DNA from 3 places in the Mesobacillus sp. QJM3NY_10 genome. Region 3 is predicted to be linked to each of the others. Evidence: a T-box and tRNA genes for the amino acid it is inferred to sense, from the RefSeq annotation. Region 3 holds a T-box; the other regions hold tRNA genes.
What was found. A T-box is a leader RNA that pairs with one kind of tRNA and senses whether it is charged. The one in region 3 lies ahead of tyrS (tyrosine--tRNA ligase), so its partner is inferred to be a tRNA-Tyr.
Positions count from the first base shown of each region.

Region 1: it encodes a tRNA-Tyr, which carries the amino acid that the T-box ahead of tyrS (tyrosine--tRNA ligase) is inferred to sense. The anticodon was not compared.
Region 2: it encodes a tRNA-Tyr, which carries the amino acid that the T-box ahead of tyrS (tyrosine--tRNA ligase) is inferred to sense. The anticodon was not compared.

Region 1 is NZ_CM149675.1:176,601-181,991, reverse strand. Features, by position in the region: gene AC0VX7_RS01030 (zf-HC2 domain-containing protein) at 1-257, opposite strand, end outside; gene sigW (RNA polymerase sigma factor SigW) at 274-837, opposite strand; gene AC0VX7_RS01020 (Spo0E family sporulation regulatory protein-aspartic acid phosphatase) at 1,049-1,255, shown strand; gene rocF (arginase) at 1,339-2,235, opposite strand; tRNA gene AC0VX7_RS01010 (tRNA-Ala) at 3,019-3,094, opposite strand; tRNA gene AC0VX7_RS01005 (tRNA-Gly) at 3,098-3,172, opposite strand; tRNA gene AC0VX7_RS01000 (tRNA-Lys) at 3,245-3,317, opposite strand; tRNA gene AC0VX7_RS00995 (tRNA-Gln) at 3,323-3,397, opposite strand; tRNA gene AC0VX7_RS00990 (tRNA-Tyr) at 3,452-3,536, opposite strand; tRNA gene AC0VX7_RS00985 (tRNA-Thr) at 3,631-3,706, opposite strand; tRNA gene AC0VX7_RS00980 (tRNA-Val) at 3,744-3,819, opposite strand; tRNA gene AC0VX7_RS00975 (tRNA-Glu) at 3,895-3,969, opposite strand; tRNA gene AC0VX7_RS00970 (tRNA-Thr) at 3,988-4,060, opposite strand; tRNA gene AC0VX7_RS00965 (tRNA-Asn) at 4,102-4,176, opposite strand; rRNA gene rrf (5S ribosomal RNA) at 4,256-4,371, opposite strand; rRNA gene AC0VX7_RS00955 (23S ribosomal RNA) at 4,518-5,391, opposite strand, start outside.
Region 2 is NZ_CM149675.1:1,135,276-1,140,666, forward strand. Features, by position in the region: tRNA gene AC0VX7_RS05680 (tRNA-Glu) at 8-82, shown strand; tRNA gene AC0VX7_RS05685 (tRNA-Val) at 144-219, shown strand; tRNA gene AC0VX7_RS05690 (tRNA-Met) at 401-474, shown strand; tRNA gene AC0VX7_RS05695 (tRNA-Asp) at 517-592, shown strand; tRNA gene AC0VX7_RS05700 (tRNA-Phe) at 737-812, shown strand; tRNA gene AC0VX7_RS05705 (tRNA-Tyr) at 884-968, shown strand; tRNA gene AC0VX7_RS05710 (tRNA-Trp) at 977-1,050, shown strand; tRNA gene AC0VX7_RS05715 (tRNA-His) at 1,062-1,137, shown strand; tRNA gene AC0VX7_RS05720 (tRNA-Gln) at 1,177-1,251, shown strand; tRNA gene AC0VX7_RS05725 (tRNA-Gly) at 1,258-1,332, shown strand; tRNA gene AC0VX7_RS05730 (tRNA-Cys) at 1,342-1,416, shown strand; tRNA gene AC0VX7_RS05735 (tRNA-Leu) at 1,458-1,542, shown strand; tRNA gene AC0VX7_RS05740 (tRNA-Gly) at 1,595-1,668, shown strand; gene AC0VX7_RS05745 (B3/B4 domain-containing protein) at 1,782-2,450, opposite strand; gene queG (tRNA epoxyqueuosine(34) reductase QueG) at 2,559-3,716, shown strand; gene AC0VX7_RS05755 (amidase domain-containing protein) at 3,998-4,891, shown strand; gene trmL (tRNA (uridine(34)/cytosine(34)/5-carboxymethylaminomethyluridine(34)-2'-O)-methyltransferase TrmL) at 4,982-5,391, shown strand, end outside.
Region 3 is NZ_CM149675.1:3,682,761-3,688,151, forward strand. Features, by position in the region: gene AC0VX7_RS18560 (HEPN domain-containing protein) at 1-776, opposite strand, end outside; gene tyrS (tyrosine--tRNA ligase) at 1,631-2,890, opposite strand; T-box leader at 2,963-3,183, opposite strand; gene AC0VX7_RS18570 (transglycosylase domain-containing protein) at 3,326-5,391, shown strand, end outside.

The DNA of each region.
Region 1 (5,391 bases), 1.3 Mb from region 3:
CTCCTGAACCAACGTTGGATTTCCGTCTTTTTCTTTTCCTTCGGCAGGCCGGCCATCACTTTTGAAGTAAAATCAACTGGTGCCTGGATATGAGAGGTGCTCTGCACTAGAGCGATTGACTTATTCAGCTCCCTGAAGTATTCCTGGCAATCTGAACAGCTGTGCAGGTGCTCTCTTAATATCTTTTCATGTTCTTCGGAGATTTCTTCATCTAGGTATTCATGCATATAGTCAATAATTTGTTCGGAACATTTCATATTCTTTCACCTCACCTTATACGTGTCGCAACTGTTGCCTTAAGGCTTCTCTTCCTCGATGGATCCTCGTCTTCACTGTGCCAAGCGGCAAATCCAGTATTTCACTGATCTCATTCAGGCTGAGTTCTTCAATATACTTTAATACGATGACCGACCTGTATTTATCGGGTAGTTTTGAAATTTCTTTTTGGATCGTATCCTGCAATTCGATACTTTCAACCTCATCCTCTGGCAAAGGAGTTTCAGATGGGACCTGGGAGTACATGGTTAGGCCCTCTGTTCCAGGCACTTCCGCATCCAGAAAGTAATCTGGTTTCTTTTTGCGAATCCGGTCAATACATAGGTTTGTGGCAATTCTATAAAGCCATGTTGAAAACTTCAAGTTTTGATTGAAGCTGTTGATATTGATATATGCACGGATAAAAGCCTCTTGTGCAATATCCTCTGCCTCATGCCGATTCCCGAGCATACGGTAGCAAAGCTGGAAAACCTTGTCCTTGTATACCTCAACAATCTCTCCATAGGCATTCTGGTCTCCCTTGATTACCTGTTTTATTCTGTGTTTTACAATTGTCTCCATTATTTTACCTCCGCGCTTCATGCGGCTAATCGATATACGAATCGATTCCGTAAAAGGTTTCGTTTTTTTTATAAAAACTTTATATATGTATGTAATTGACAAAATCATCTACCAACTGACTTATTTTGCGAAAAACGTTAAAAAAACACGATATGTTAATATTAACAAATTTTTACCAGTTTGGTTTAAAAAGTTTTTTTCAGGGGAATAAATGAACTATATTTCAGTGAAAGCGAGGAAACAATCAATGTGTGCAGAAACGTTGTTGAAGGATATTGAAAATTGCCGTAAAGAGATGGTTGAATTAGCCGCAAGAACCTCGCTGTCAAACCAACGGGTTGTAGACATAAGTACAAAACTCGACCATTTACTAAATAAATATTATCACTTATCATCAAAAAATACATTTCTATATTAATAATAAGAGAGCAGCAGCCACACATGGCCGCTGCTCCTATTTTTTACTCACTAGTATGAGTCTATTCCAAAACTACTGAAGCATTACAAAAGTTTCTCTCCAAATAAAGAACCCATTAACGCGACTGCTGCGACAGCGGTCTTGTTCTTTTCATCAAGAATTGGATTCACTTCGACGAATTCAGCTGAAGTGATGATTTTTGCTTCAGCCAACATTTCCATAGCCAGGTGGCTCTCACGGTAACTGATTCCTCCAGTTACCGGCGTACCGACACCAGGAGCATCTGTTGGATCCAGCCCATCCAAATCAAGTGAAAGATGGACACCATCTGTCTTATCTTTAAGATAGTTGACTGTTTCCTCAATGACCGTAGCCATCCCAAGGCGGTCAATTTCATGCATCGTGAACACCTTGATCCCAAGCTCCTTGATTAAATCCTTCTCACCATCATCCAAAGCACGTGCCCCGATGATGACAATGTTTTCTGGTTTTACCTTTGGTGCATACCCGCCTAACTGAGTCAGCATTTCATGTCCTAATCCCAAGCTGGCAGCGAGCGGCATTCCGTGGATATTCCCTGATGGTGAAGTATCTGCTGTATTCAAGTCTCCATGTGCATCATACCAAATGACACCCAGGTTTTTATAATGCTTGGACACACCCGTCAAAGTGCCAATCGCAATGCTATGGTCGCCCCCTAAAACAAGCGGGAATGATCCTGATTCAATAATCCTGTCTACCTCATCAGCAAGCAAGCTGTTTTTTTCAGCCACTAATTCCAGATTGCGGAGATTGCTGTTAGGATCAATCTTAACCTCTGGCCGGCCAACTGCTATATCTCCCAAATCCTCTATCTCATCAAATAGCACTCTTAATCTTTCATTTATTCCAGCATAACGGATCGCACTTGGGCCCATGTCGACTCCCCTTCTCATCTGACCCAAATCCATAGGCATGCCAATAATCGAAAGTTTCTTCATTTATTTCTCCCCCTTGCTTTCTCTCATCTACCCCTTATTTTAAACGCTTTCATTGAAATGACTCAACCGGACAATTTCATGAATATATATACGGTTTGGAATTGAGTGAATTTACGAACTGAATTAAGGGATACTTGGACCACCTTTTTGTAGAGTTTGATCATCTTTAGCGTGAGTAGCAGTGGATCCCGCCCTTCGATCTGCACTTTCTTGACAGCTTTGAGCTTCACACCCTGAAACCTGTCACAATAACGGCTTTTTCTTGACAGCTTTGGCCTCCGCAACCTGAAACCTGTCACAATAACGGCTTTTTCTTGACAGCTTTGAGCTTCACTACCTGAAACCTGTCATAATAACGGCTTTTTCTTGACAGCTTTGGCCTCCACAACCTAAAACCTGTCACAATAACTGCTTTTTCTTGACAGCTTTGGGCTCCATTAGCTGAAACCTGTCATAATAACAGAACTTTCTTGACAGCTTGGTGCTCCGCTACCTGAAACCTGTCACAATAACTGCTTTTTCTTGACAGCTTTGGCCTCCGCAGCCTGAAACCTGTCATAATAACAGAACTTTCTTGACAGCTTTGGCCTCCGCAACCTAAAACCTGTCACAATAACTGCTTTTTCTTGACAGCTTTGGCCTCCGCAGCCTGAAACCTGTCATAATTACTGCACTTTCTTGACAGCTTTAGCCCATAATCCTTCAAACCTGTCTTAAATAAAAAATAAAAAAAGCCATAAACCCGGTTGGATTTATGGCTGAAATGGTATTTATGTAGTGTGATGGTGGAGCCTAGCGGGATCGAACCGCTGACCTCCTGCGTGCAAGGCAGGCGCTCTCCCAGCTGAGCTAAGGCCCCATTTGGAGCGGAAGACGGGATTCGAACCCGCGACCCCAACCTTGGCAAGGTTGTATTCTACCACTGAACTACTTCCGCATGATTTTATTATAATAGATAAAACCCCTAAAAATAAAGGATTAAGTTCATTCTTAGGGGTCTTAACATGAGTGAGCCATGAAGGACTCGAACCTTCGACCCTCTGATTAAAAGTCAGATGCTCTACCGACTGAGCTAATGGCTCGTTAATGGCTGGGCTAGCTGGATTCGAACCAACGCATGTCGCAGTCAAAGTGCGATGCCTTACCGCTTGGCTATAGCCCAATGAAAAAATAAAAAGGACATTAGTAGCTTGTCCAATTTTAATATGTATTAAAATGGTGGAGGGGGACGGATTCGAACCGCCGAACCCTGAGGGAGCGGATTTACAGTCCGCCGCGTTTAGCCACTTCGCTACCCCTCCACATAAAGAAACTTCCTAACTAGGTACATGCTCAAAATCCCTTCGGGATTTCTCGCATCTTTCCGCTGAAGCTTATTCAGGGAAGTTAGAAAGATGGTGCCGGCAAGAGGACTTGAACCCCCAACCTACTGATTACAAGTCAGTTGCTCTACCAATTGAGCTACACCGGCAAGTTAATGAAGATTGTTTTCACTGAGTGAAAAATCATGGTGGAGGATGACGGGATCGAACCGCCGACCCTCTGCTTGTAAGGCAGATGCTCTCCCAGCTGAGCTAATCCTCCATAATTTTATTCGCTGATGTTTTCATCACTAGCATGAAATTAATGATGATTATTTTCGCTAGCGCGAAAAAATCTTGGTGACCCCTACGGGATTCGAACCCGTGTTACCGCCGTGAAAGGGCGGTGTCTTAACCGCTTGACCAAGGGGCCGTATAATAATATATTCAGAGCTTCCAAGCGGGCTCGAACCGCTGACCTCTTCCTTACCATGGAAGTGCTCTACCTGCTGAGCTATGGAAGCATTTTGCTGCCAGCTCAAATGACTTTCATCATTAGAGATAATGGCTCCGCAGGTAGGATTCGAACCTACGACCGCTCGGTTAACAGCCGAGTGCTCTACCACTGAGCTACTGCGGAATAATGGTAATTAACATAACTCTTGCAGATGATTCGGTTGCCTCATCTTAGAAGTTGTCCAAGATGAAAAAGCATAATCGCCCGGCGGCGTCCTACTCTCACAGGGGGAAACCCCCAACTACCATCGGCGCTGAGAAGCTTAACTTCCGTGTTCGGTATGGGAACGGGTGTGACCTTCTCGCCATCGCCACCAGACAATTTTTCAAGAACAATATTTATTATACTGTCTTTTATGCATTTTTCAAGAGGAAATTTTTAAGTTATTTTACTATCGCAAAAAACTTTATTCCCTCAAAACTAGATAATGTGTAAGAAGAATAAGAAGAAACGAGTAATCTTTTTTGGTTAAGTCCTCGAACGATTAGTATCAGTCAGCTCCACACGTCACCGCGCTTCCACCTCTGACCTATCAACCTGATCATCTTTCAGGGTTCTTACTAGCTTGCGCTATGGGAAATCTCATCTTGAGGGGGGCTTCATGCTTAGATGCTTTCAGCACTTATCCCGTCCGCACATAGCTACCCAGCGATGCCTTTGGCAAGACAACTGGTACACCAGCGGTGCGTCCATCCCGGTCCTCTCGTACTAAGGACAGCTCCTCTCAAATTTCCTGCGCCCACGACGGATAGGGACCGAACTGTCTCACGACGTTCTGAACCCAGCTCGCGTACCGCTTTAATGGGCGAACAGCCCAACCCTTGGGACCGACTACAGCCCCAGGATGCGATGAGCCGACATCGAGGTGCCAAACCTCCCCGTCGATGTGGACTCTTGGGGGAGATAAGCCTGTTATCCCCGGGGTAGCTTTTATCCGTTGAGCGATGGCCCTTCCATGCGGAACCACCGGATCACTAAGCCCGACTTTCGTCCCTGCTCGACTTGTAGGTCTCGCAGTCAAGCTCCCTTGTGCCTTTACACTCTGCGAATGATTTCCAACCATTCTGAGGGAACCTTTGGGCGCCTCCGTTACTCTTTAGGAGGCGACCGCCCCAGTCAAACTGCCCACCTGACACTGTCTCCCGCCCCGATCAGGGGCGTGGGTTAGAATTTCAATACAGCCAGGGTAGTATCCCACCGACGCCTCCACCGAAGCTGGCGCTCCGGTTTCTCAGGCTCCTACCTATCCTGTACAAGCTGTACCAAAATTCAATATCAGGCTACAGTAAAGCTCCACGGGGTCTTTCCGTCCTGTCGCGGGTAACCTGCATCTTCACA
Region 2 (5,391 bases), 2.2 Mb from region 3:
TATATCTGGCCCCTTGGTCAAGCGGTTAAGACACCGCCCTTTCACGGCGGTAACACGGGTTCGAATCCCGTAGGGGTCACCAAGATTTTTTCGCACTAGCGAAAATAATCATCCTTAATATCATCACGCTAGCGATTACAAATGGAGGATTAGCTCAGCTGGGAGAGCATCTGCCTTACAAGCAGAGGGTCGGCGGTTCGATCCCGTCATCCTCCACCAAGATTTTTTCGCGCTAGCGAAAATAATCTTCATATTATTGTCGCGGGGTGGAGCAACGAGCGTTACTTCACTGAATGAACTGCGAGTTGTACCGATCGAGCAGCAGCTTGGATAAGCTTCCTGAGATCGGGACAGTCATTGCTCTCAAAGAGCATGCGCAAAACAATATTATTATTACCGTCGCGGGGTGGAGCAGTCCGGTAGCTCGTCGGGCTCATAACCCGAAGGTCGCAGGTTCAAATCCTGCCCCCGCAATTAATAAAAGTTCTTTTCAAGTACTTCACTTGAAAAAACTTTGGTCCCGTGGTGTAGCGGTTAACATGCCTGCCTGTCACGCAGGAGATCGCCGGTTCGATCCCGGTCGGGACCGCCATTTTAATTAGTGGCTCAGTAGCTCAGTTGGTAGAGCAGATTGCTCACTTCCTGAATAAGCTTCTGCGGCAATCTGCGAGAAAGACCGAAGGTCATTCGAGCAAAGGACTTAAACAAGTCAAGGTTTAGGCAACAATATTATAGTGGCTCAGTAGCTCAGTCGGTAGAGCAAAGGACTGAAAATCCTTGTGTCGGCGGTTCGATTCCGTCCTGAGCCACCATTTATACAATACCTGGTTATCCAGGGAATTTGCTAAAATGGGTTTTTCAACACCAGAAAAAATGTTATAGTGGAGGGGTAGCGAAGTGGCTAAACGCGGCGGACTGTAAATCCGCTCCCTCAGGGTTCGGCGGTTCGAATCCGTCCCCCTCCACCACTTAATATAGGGGTATAGTTTAAAGGTAGAACGAAGGTCTCCAAAACCTTTGGTGTGGGTTCGATTCCTACTACCCCTGCCAATTTTATAATGGCGATTGTGGCGAAGTGGTTAACGCACCTGATTGTGGTTCAGGCATTCGTGGGTTCGATTCCCATCAGTCGCCCCATTATAATCACATTTTCAATACTAATGGAATACAATATATTGGGCTATAGCCAAGCGGTAAGGCATCGCACTTTGACTGCGACATGCGTTGGTTCGAATCCAGCTAGCCCAGCCATTTTTTGCGGAAGTAGTTCAGTGGTAGAATACAACCTTGCCAAGGTTGGGGTCGCGGGTTCGAATCCCGTCTTCCGCTCCAAAAATATATGGCGGCATAGCCAAGTGGTAAGGCAAAGGTCTGCAAAACCTTTATTCACCGGTTCAAATCCGGTTGCCGCCTCCACTAAAACATTAGTGGTAGCAAAAAGCAAGACATCTTAATATGCCGGTGTGGCGGAATTGGCAGACGCGCACGACTCAAAATCGTGTTCCTTCTGGAGTGTCGGTTCGACCCCGACCACCGGTACCATTTTTATTATAAACAGGATTTCCTGTTTTCTTTATTTCATAGAGATATGTATGCGGGTGTAGTTTAGTGGTAAAACCTCAGCCTTCCAAGCTGATGATGAGGGTTCGATTCCCTTCACCCGCTCCATACATACGTAACTAATGCAGCATGTCGTTTCCAGAAAACGATATGCTGCATTTTTTTGTTTTTATAGTAGATAGATAAGCTAAACGATATGAAGGCAAAAGAAAAAGGATGCATCAGCATCCGATCATTCTATAAGTGCCAGTCCCTCCATGGATTTGGGTAAACATATTCATTAGTGATTGTGTCATTTTTTGCATGCTCTCTGGTGGAGTTGAGGGTCTTAAATATACAATCTGCAGGGCATTTGTCGTCGATGCTGTTACGGCCGATCTTTCTGAATCGACAAATGGGCTGCCGAATGGTCCTTGTTCATCTGCAGAGGTTATTAGGTTGGCAAGGTTATTGGTTCTTCCATTTAGACCTTTGTATTCTTCGCTTTCTTCTCCGATGTTAATCGATACATTCCCTACAAGCTTATCACTGTCATAAATTCCTATTGGAATTTGATATTCAAGTGAGAAGAAGTTATTTAAATCTATCGCACTATGTATGGATTGAAGATAATTCTGCTTTGCGATCCTGCGGTAGAGGGCTTCGGCCGAATGTCTATATCGGTTTGGATCCTTCCCTGTTGTTTTAAATATTCCTCGCCACTCTTTGATGCCTTCAAGCTCGGTTACGTTTTTTTCCAGAAGGTCGAAGTAAATTGATTCCTGGAAAAGCTGAAGTCTGCCCTTTAACATTTGCGGAGACTCGCCAACCTGTATGTCTTTATATTCGATAATCCCGACTGTGAATCCGGGAATGAGATCACCTATCAACCTTGAAACTTGAATTTCCATTGATTCCACCTCCAAATCTGCTTTAAAATAGTTTATCATAAAAGTAATTTGCATTTAAATTTATGGGATTTCAATATAAATATCAAAATGGAGAGGAGGAATCTGCAAATGGATACAGTAAGTTTGAAGCAGGATATTATTGAATACAGCAAAACAATCGGGATTGATAAAATTGGTTTTGCAGCTCCTTCAACTTTTGAAGAAATGAAGGTCAGGTTATACAGGCAGCAGGAACTACAATATCAATCCGGGTTCGAGGAAAAGGATATTGAGAAGAGAACGGAGCCTAGCCTTATTTTTGACGGTCCTAAATCGATCATTTCGATTGCACTTGCTTATCCTTCAAAGATGAAGACGAAAGTTGTCAGCAAGAAGGGAGAACGTCGGGGAATCTTCTGCCGTGCATCATGGGGGACTGATTACCACATGGTGCTCAGGGACAGGCTGAAAAAATTGGAGGATTATATTGCTTCGAAGGTACCTGGCTCAATGTTCAAATCGATGGTCGATACGGGCGAACTTGTTGACAGGGCTGTTGCCGAGCGGGCAGGGATAGGCTGGAGCGGAAAAAACTGCTCCATTATCACTCCAGAGTATGGATCCTACGTTTATTTAGGTGAAATGATTACGAATATACCGTTTGCCCCCGATACGCCTATGGAGGATCGCTGTGGCACCTGCAATAAGTGTGTGGAAGTTTGTCCTACTGGGGCACTTGTACAGGGCGGGCAGCTTGACGCACAAAAGTGCATTGCCTTCGTAACACAAACGAAGGGTTTTTTGGCTGATGAATTCCGCGAAAAATTGGGTAATCGCTTATATGGCTGTGATACTTGCCAGACCGTTTGTCCCGAGAACAAAGGGAAGGATTTTCATTTCCATGAAGAAATGGAGCCAGACCCTGAAATTGCGAAGCCGCTCCTAAAACCTTTACTAACCATAAGCAACCGTGATTTCAAAGAAAAGTACGGACATGTCTCCGGTTCGTGGAGAGGAAAGAAGCCTATTCAGCGCAATGCGGTCATTGCCCTTGCGCATTATAAGGATGATACAGCAATACCTGAGTTGATCAAGGTAATGCAGGATGACCCAAGACCTGTACTCAGGGGGACGGCAGCATGGGCGCTTGGTAAAATTGGCGGTAGTGAAGCGTTGGACGCACTGAAACATGCCTCTGCTGTTGAGAAGGATGAGGAAGTATTAAAGGAGATCAGTAAGGGACTGGAGTTTTTTAAGGACAACTCAGAGTCGAATATTACAGTGTAAGAAGGATGGATTTAGTCAAATCCATTCTTTTTTTTAGGCTCATTTCTCAAACTTTGTGGCTATTGAATACAAAATAGGAATGAATGTATTATGTTTCTTCGCAAATTTGACTCTTAATATGAGAAATGAGCATGCCAACTTAATACCGAACAAAAAATGGCTAAGTTTTACGTTAAAATCGGCTTTAGGATTTTAACAACAATCTTGACCAAAACAGCCTTTTTTTATGCGTGAAATCCTGGAACGCTTCATAAATATGAAAGGTGAAGGGAGAGATGAACATGCGTGAACAACTGCAGGAACTGCTGGAACAACGTGTCCTTCAATGTGTATCAATGCCGCGAAATCAACTGCACGAGTGTCCCAGTATAGAGATGAAAAAGCAGAGTTTTGCCAATAGGTCTGCTGAAATTGTAAAAGCAAAGGCAAATGGCAGAGTAATAGAGAAGTTTGAAGATAAGGAAAATGCCAAGGTTTTATATGAGGTTCATTTTCAGTATTTGATTAAGCAACGGGGATTATTTTACATGGAGGAGGAAGTGGAGAAGAGGGAGGCTGAATTTTACAAGGGCGTCCTGGTAAAGGATGAAAAGATGAATGAAATCAAAGGATCCCAGGGCAGCCATGAAGCGATGCCTGCTATTGCACAGGAGGAGGGAGACCAGGAGAGGAAGGGATTCAAATATGACAGGCTGAAGGCCGTCCAGTATGCGGAAAGATGGTGGAATGACTACAATCCTGCATATAAAAAGTTCGAGGTCGACTGTACCAACTATATCTCGCAATGCCTTCATCAGGGCGGAGGGCCGATGCGCGGGTATCCAAATCGAAGCAATGGCTGGTGGATGCAGAATGATAATTGGAGTTTCAGCTGGTCGGTCGCCAATGCGATGCGCTGGCACATCCCAGGTTCTAAGTTGGGCTTGAGGGGAAGAGAAGTGAAAAGTGCTGATAAACTGAAACTAGGAGATGTCATCTGCTATGATTTCGAGGGGGATGGACGTTTCGACCATACCACGATTGTTACAGGACACGACGCGGATGGAATGCCGCTGGTCAATGCCCATACGTATAACAGCAGGATGAGATATTGGGCATATGAAGATTCAACCGCCTATACCCCGAATATTAAATACAAGTTCTTAACGATTACGGATGATCATGATGATATTTAATGACATACCCAAACGAATACAGCGCCATTTCTTTTGCTGAGAAGCAGTGTAGTGGTATAATGGCTTTAGTTTTTATTAGAGGTGAAAGTCATGGCATTGCATGTTGTATTATATCAGCCGCTCATTCCAGCAAACACTGGCAATATAGCGCGCACATGCGCCGGTACAGATACCGAGCTTCACTTAATCAGGCCGTTGGGGTTTTCAACGGATGACAAGATGTTGAAGAGGGCGGGTTTGGATTACTGGGAGCATGTGAAAATTCATTATTATGATTCGCTTGAGGACTTTTATCAACAGAACGAGGGCGGAGAATTCTTTTACGTGACCAAATTTGGCAAAAAGGCGCATTCTGATTTTGATTATAGTGCAACCGAGAAGGATTTCTTCTTTATATTTGGCAGAGAGACAACCGGACTTCCTAAAGAAGTGATCGAAAACAATATCGAGACATGCCTGAGGCTGCCTATGAATGAGAATATCCGTTCATTAAACCTGTC
Region 3 (5,391 bases):
GTAATATCACCACCATGGGCAATTTTATTTCTTATACGGAATAGGTCTCTAATTTCTCTATAGAATTCGGTGTCTTGGGTCAAATCAATAGAGTCTATTTCTATCAAGTGTATTTCTAACTTTTCAGGGATATTTGCTTCTTCAACCACTTTACGTATTTTAGTTTTACTTGCACCTTTTTTGATTAATAATACCCTCAATAAGTGATCAATAAAGCTCTCAAGTGAAATTACTGCTGTCAATAAGGACAAATTATATTGTTCTCTAATATATTGTTCTCTGGCTTGAATTAATACCTTACGCCAAATAGGTAATGTATCGTTTTCCTCTTGTCCGTAAATCATGACATTAATTTTTAACGGTTGTCCCACTCGTGCTGAATAAGGATTTTTACTTTGACTTGAAAATATTGTTAATGTATCATTCTCACCTGTTATTTTACCTTCAACGTCTGCAAATCCATCTTGACATGTTAGAAACACTTTATTTATTTTAGGTAACCTTTTCTCAAGTTTTAATCGTGTTGTGTACCCTATCCGAATAGTGCCTTGAGCACTTAATATTGCATCACTTATAAAATCATGTTGGCTAAAAATATTCTCTGAAAGGATACTATTAACAATGCCATCGATGTAAGTGAAACTGTTTCCACATGAACAGTTAATTAAGTGTTGTTTCCCATTAGTTTTAGCAAGTTCCATCTCACTAGGTGTTAGGGACCAGCCCCTTTTACAATTATTACATTCAACCGATAAAAATGTATTAAATCCAATCACTCATTTCTCTCCCTACTGATCTTTTAAATACAATTCTATTTCAGACCAAAGATTTCCTCAACGCCAAGGTAGTCTCCCATTAACTGCTCCTGGAGTACCAGTTCCCATACGCTCTCTGATGGATGGCGATATCCGAAGATAATCCGGTTGCCATTTCGATTCCTGTGGAGGCGCCTCCACCTGCAAAAATATCTACTATATTTCTCTGAATAAATTTAACTGCACTAAATGCCCTCCTTTTATAAGTTTTGGGATATTTTCTCATTACAACTTCTGGTAGAATAAGAGAAATAAGATTATAGGAGATGAAATTAATTATGTTAGATATTCTTCAGAATAAAATCGTTGCACCAATCCTAGGACTAGCTGCCGGGGCAATCTTTTTTTATTTTGTAGTAAAATATGGTGACCAACTTTCTAAAATTATTTTCAGCTAAGATCATCCTTAAGATGATCTTTTTTTGTTGTTTGTTAATATTCCAGCTTTCACAAAAATATTTCTCCAGGCGATATCCAACGATTCTTTACGACGGCGGGCAAGCCCTTTTGGTCGGGGTTTTTGTTTTTGGCTAAAACAGTTTTATCCGAAAAACTGAATATGTGCAAGAAACAATGCTGACAACAAAATCATTTATCGAGTTACTAAATACTCTTTTTGAGTAAAATTATACATATCGCGGAATTATCATTGTTTTTCGCGGAATTCGGTTCTAGTTTCGCGGAATTATGCCGTAGTTTCGCGGAATAGTTTAGTTGGCAGGGTTAAACTGAAGTCAAAAACAATTCCAGCAATATATTTTTATCGCCAAGTTAAGTAAAAACAGCCTTCCCGGACGGGAAAGGCTGTTTTTTCATTAGTATTTAATCATAAAGTACTTCTTTTTTCCGCGGCGGACGATGGTAAACTGTCCGTCGATCTTGTCTGCATCGCTAAGGACATAGGCAGTGTCGGTGACGCGCTCTCCGTTCAGGGAGACTGCACCGTTCGTTACATCTTCACGCGCCTGGCGCTTGGATGGCGAGATTTTCGCTGCCACCAGCAAGTCGACTAAGCCTTGCTCTTCTTCCCCTTCCACTGTAAAAGAAGGAACATCTTTGAAGCCTTGCTTGATTTCATTAGCGCTCAGGTTTTTAATGTCGCCGCTAAAAAGTGCTGCTGAAATCCTGATTGCCTGCTGAAGTGATTCTTCGCCATGGATCATTCGTGTCATTTCTTCTGCAAGGGCTTTTTGAGCCTTGCGAAGATGTGGCTCTTCCTCAACCGCTTTTTCCAGCGCTTCGATCTCTTCTTTTTCTAAGAAAGTGAAGAATTTCAAGTACTTCACGACATCAGCATCAGCTGTGTTGATCCAGAACTGGTAGAACTCGTATGGTGACGTTTTTTCTGGATCAAGCCATACAGCTCCGCTTTCTGACTTTCCGAATTTTGTTCCGTCTGCCTTTGTGACAAGTGGAATAGTCAATCCGAAAGCTTTTGAGCCTTCAGCAGACATTTTGCGGATCAATTCAAGACCGGTCGTAATATTACCCCATTGGTCGCTGCCGCCAATCTGCAATTTGCAGTCATGTTTTTCGTATAAGTGGTAGAAATCCATCGCCTGCAGGATCGTGTAAGTGAATTCCGTAAATGAAATACCCGTTTCGAGCCTTGAAGCAATTGTGTCCTTTGCGAGCATGTAATTGACGCCAACATGCTTTCCGAAGTCACGCAGGAATGTAACGACATCCATGGACCCTGCCCAATCGTAGTTATTGACCATCAAAGCGCCATTGGCACCTTCAATATCAAAAATTTGGCCAAGCTGTTTCTTGATGCCTTCTACATTTAGCTGAACTTGCTCAAGTGTCTGCAGTTTACGTTCCTCACTCTTTCCGCTTGGATCGCCAATCAATCCAGTCGCTCCTCCGACTAGAACAATCGGACGATGCCCAGCATTCTGGAAACGGCGCAGAGTCAGGAACGGAAGAAGGTGACCGATATGCATGCTGTCCGCTGTTGGATCGACACCACAGTATAGAGAGATCTTTTCCTTCGAAAGTAAATCCTTCATTCCCTCTTCATCTGTTTGCTGGTAAATAATCCCGCGCCATTCGAGATCTTTTAGTAATTCCATCTTTTCTTCCTCCATTCGAATATATATTTCGTAACCGGATTTTCGCCCAATAAAAAACGCCCCTGCAATAAATGCAGGGGCGCTGTATGCGCGGTACCACCCGGCTTGAAAACAAAATAAACACTGTCTTCCACTCAATAAAATAACGGTTAAACCGTCCGCGGCTACTGATGAATATGTTCACTGCGGCGCTCGGGGAGGTAATTCATCCTTCTGTTTGTACCGGCTCACAGCGGCCGCCGGCTTTCTGGAACATTGACAGAAGCACTACTAATTCCCTTCAAAGCTTTTCACTATAAAGTTAATAAAGCATTTTTACCATAAAGCAATACTTGTTGTCAAATTCGACATAAATTTTCAGAAAAATTCACATTAACATCTATTCGACAGCCTGTTTATGCTATAATGTATGTGATTTTAGGGGGAATGATATGAATGCATGAGGGAAAACAGGCTTGGAAAGAGAAGCTTAAATCCTTTGGTGCTTTTTTTACGAATAAAAAGACCGTAAAAGGAGCCCGGATTACTTATTCAGTTGTCTGGAACATGCTGTTGTTATTGATCATTGTATTGGTTCTCGGTGGTGGATTCGCCGCTGGTACAGGTGCCGGGTACTTCGCATCCCTTGTCAAAGATGAACAAATCCGACCTTATGAGAATATGAGGAAAGATATCTACAACTATGAAGAAACATCGGATTTATATTTTGATAACGATGTTTATCTTGGCAAGCTCCGAACGGATTTATACCGTGAGGAAGTAAAGCTTGAAGATATGTCGAAGCATTTGGTAAATGCAGTAGTCGCAACAGAAGATGAGTACTTTTATGAGCATGATGGCGTCGTTCCAAAAGCAATCATGCGCGCACTTTTCCAGGAGGTAACAAACTCAGCGACATCCTCCGGAGGTAGTACACTCACACAGCAGCTCATTAAGAACCAGATCCTGACGAATGAAATTTCCTTCGAGCGTAAAGCGAAAGAAATTCTGCTCGCCCTTCGTCTCGAGAAATTTTTTGATAAAAAAGAAATCCTTGAAGCCTATTTGAATGTCGCCACGTTCGGACGAAACGCGAATGGCAGCAACATTGCCGGTGTCCAGGCCGCAGCTCAAGGAATCTTCGGAAAAGAAGCGAAGGATCTGACATTGCCTCAGGCTGCCTTTATTGCCGGTCTTCCGCAGAGCCCGTTCGGTTACACACCGTTCAGCAGTGACCATGGCAAGCTGAAGGATCCAAAAGGACTTGAGCCTGGCCTTTCCAGATACAAGACAGTCGTTACAAGGATGCATGGAGCTGGCTTCATTTCCGATGAAGAGTTCAAGGAAGCGATCAACTACGATATCACAAAGGACTTTGTAAAAGAAGTACCTAGTGATAATACCGTTGAGGAATATCCTTTCTTGACGTTTGAAATCGAGAAGCGATCCGTTACAATCCTCGCAGAGATTCTTGCTGAACGTGATGGCTATGAACTAGAAGACTTGAAAAAAGACGATAAATTGATGGCAGAATACCAAGCACTTGCGGACCGTGACCTCCGTCAGAATGGCTATAAAATTTACACGACCATCAATAAAGAAATTTATGAAAAACACCAGGAAACAGCAAACAAATATCCGTATTATGGAAGCAACAAACCGCAGGAAGTTCCTGATCCAGATGACCCAAACAAGACGATTGTCATTGATGAACAGGTTGAAATTGGCGCCGTGCTGATTGAAAACAAGACTGGTAAAATGATTAGTTTTGTCGGCGGGCGTGACTTTGACATACAGCAAAGAAATCATGCCACTGACTCACCTAGACAAAACGGTTCTACTATGAAACCGCTGCTCGTTTATGCTCCTGCAATGGAGCTAGGGAAATTGCATCCTGGTTCTGTTCTTCCAGATGTCCAAGTGTTTTTGAATGGATCTGGCAAAGCGTGGCCTAATAACTATGATATGAGATACAGCGGCTTGACTTCAGCGAGACATGCATTGACAAAGTCTTATAACGTCCCTGCTGTTCTTGCCTACAAGAGTATCATCAACCAAAGGCCCGCAACCTTCCTGGATAAAATGGGATTCTCTAATCTGCATAAGGATGATTATGAAAACCTATCAACATCGATCGGATCATTGTCCGGTGGTGTCACTGTAGAAGAGAATACCAATGCATTTGGAACATTTGCAAATGGCGGAAAATTCATTGATGCTTATATGATTGAAAAGATTGTTGATAAGAGTGGAAACGTAGTTTTCCAGCATAAATCAGAACCGGTAGATGTTTTCAGTCCGCAGACATCATATCTTACAATCGATATGATGCGTGATGTTATTAATCGCGGAACTGCAACTGCTGTAAAAAGCAGACTGAAGTTTGGATCTGACTGGGCAGGTAAAACAGGTACTGGACACGATTTTTATGATTCCTGGTTTGTAGCTACAAATCCAAATGTATCCTTCGGGGTATGGCTTGGGTATGATCACAACAAACCATTGGAAAGGCGATATAAAGG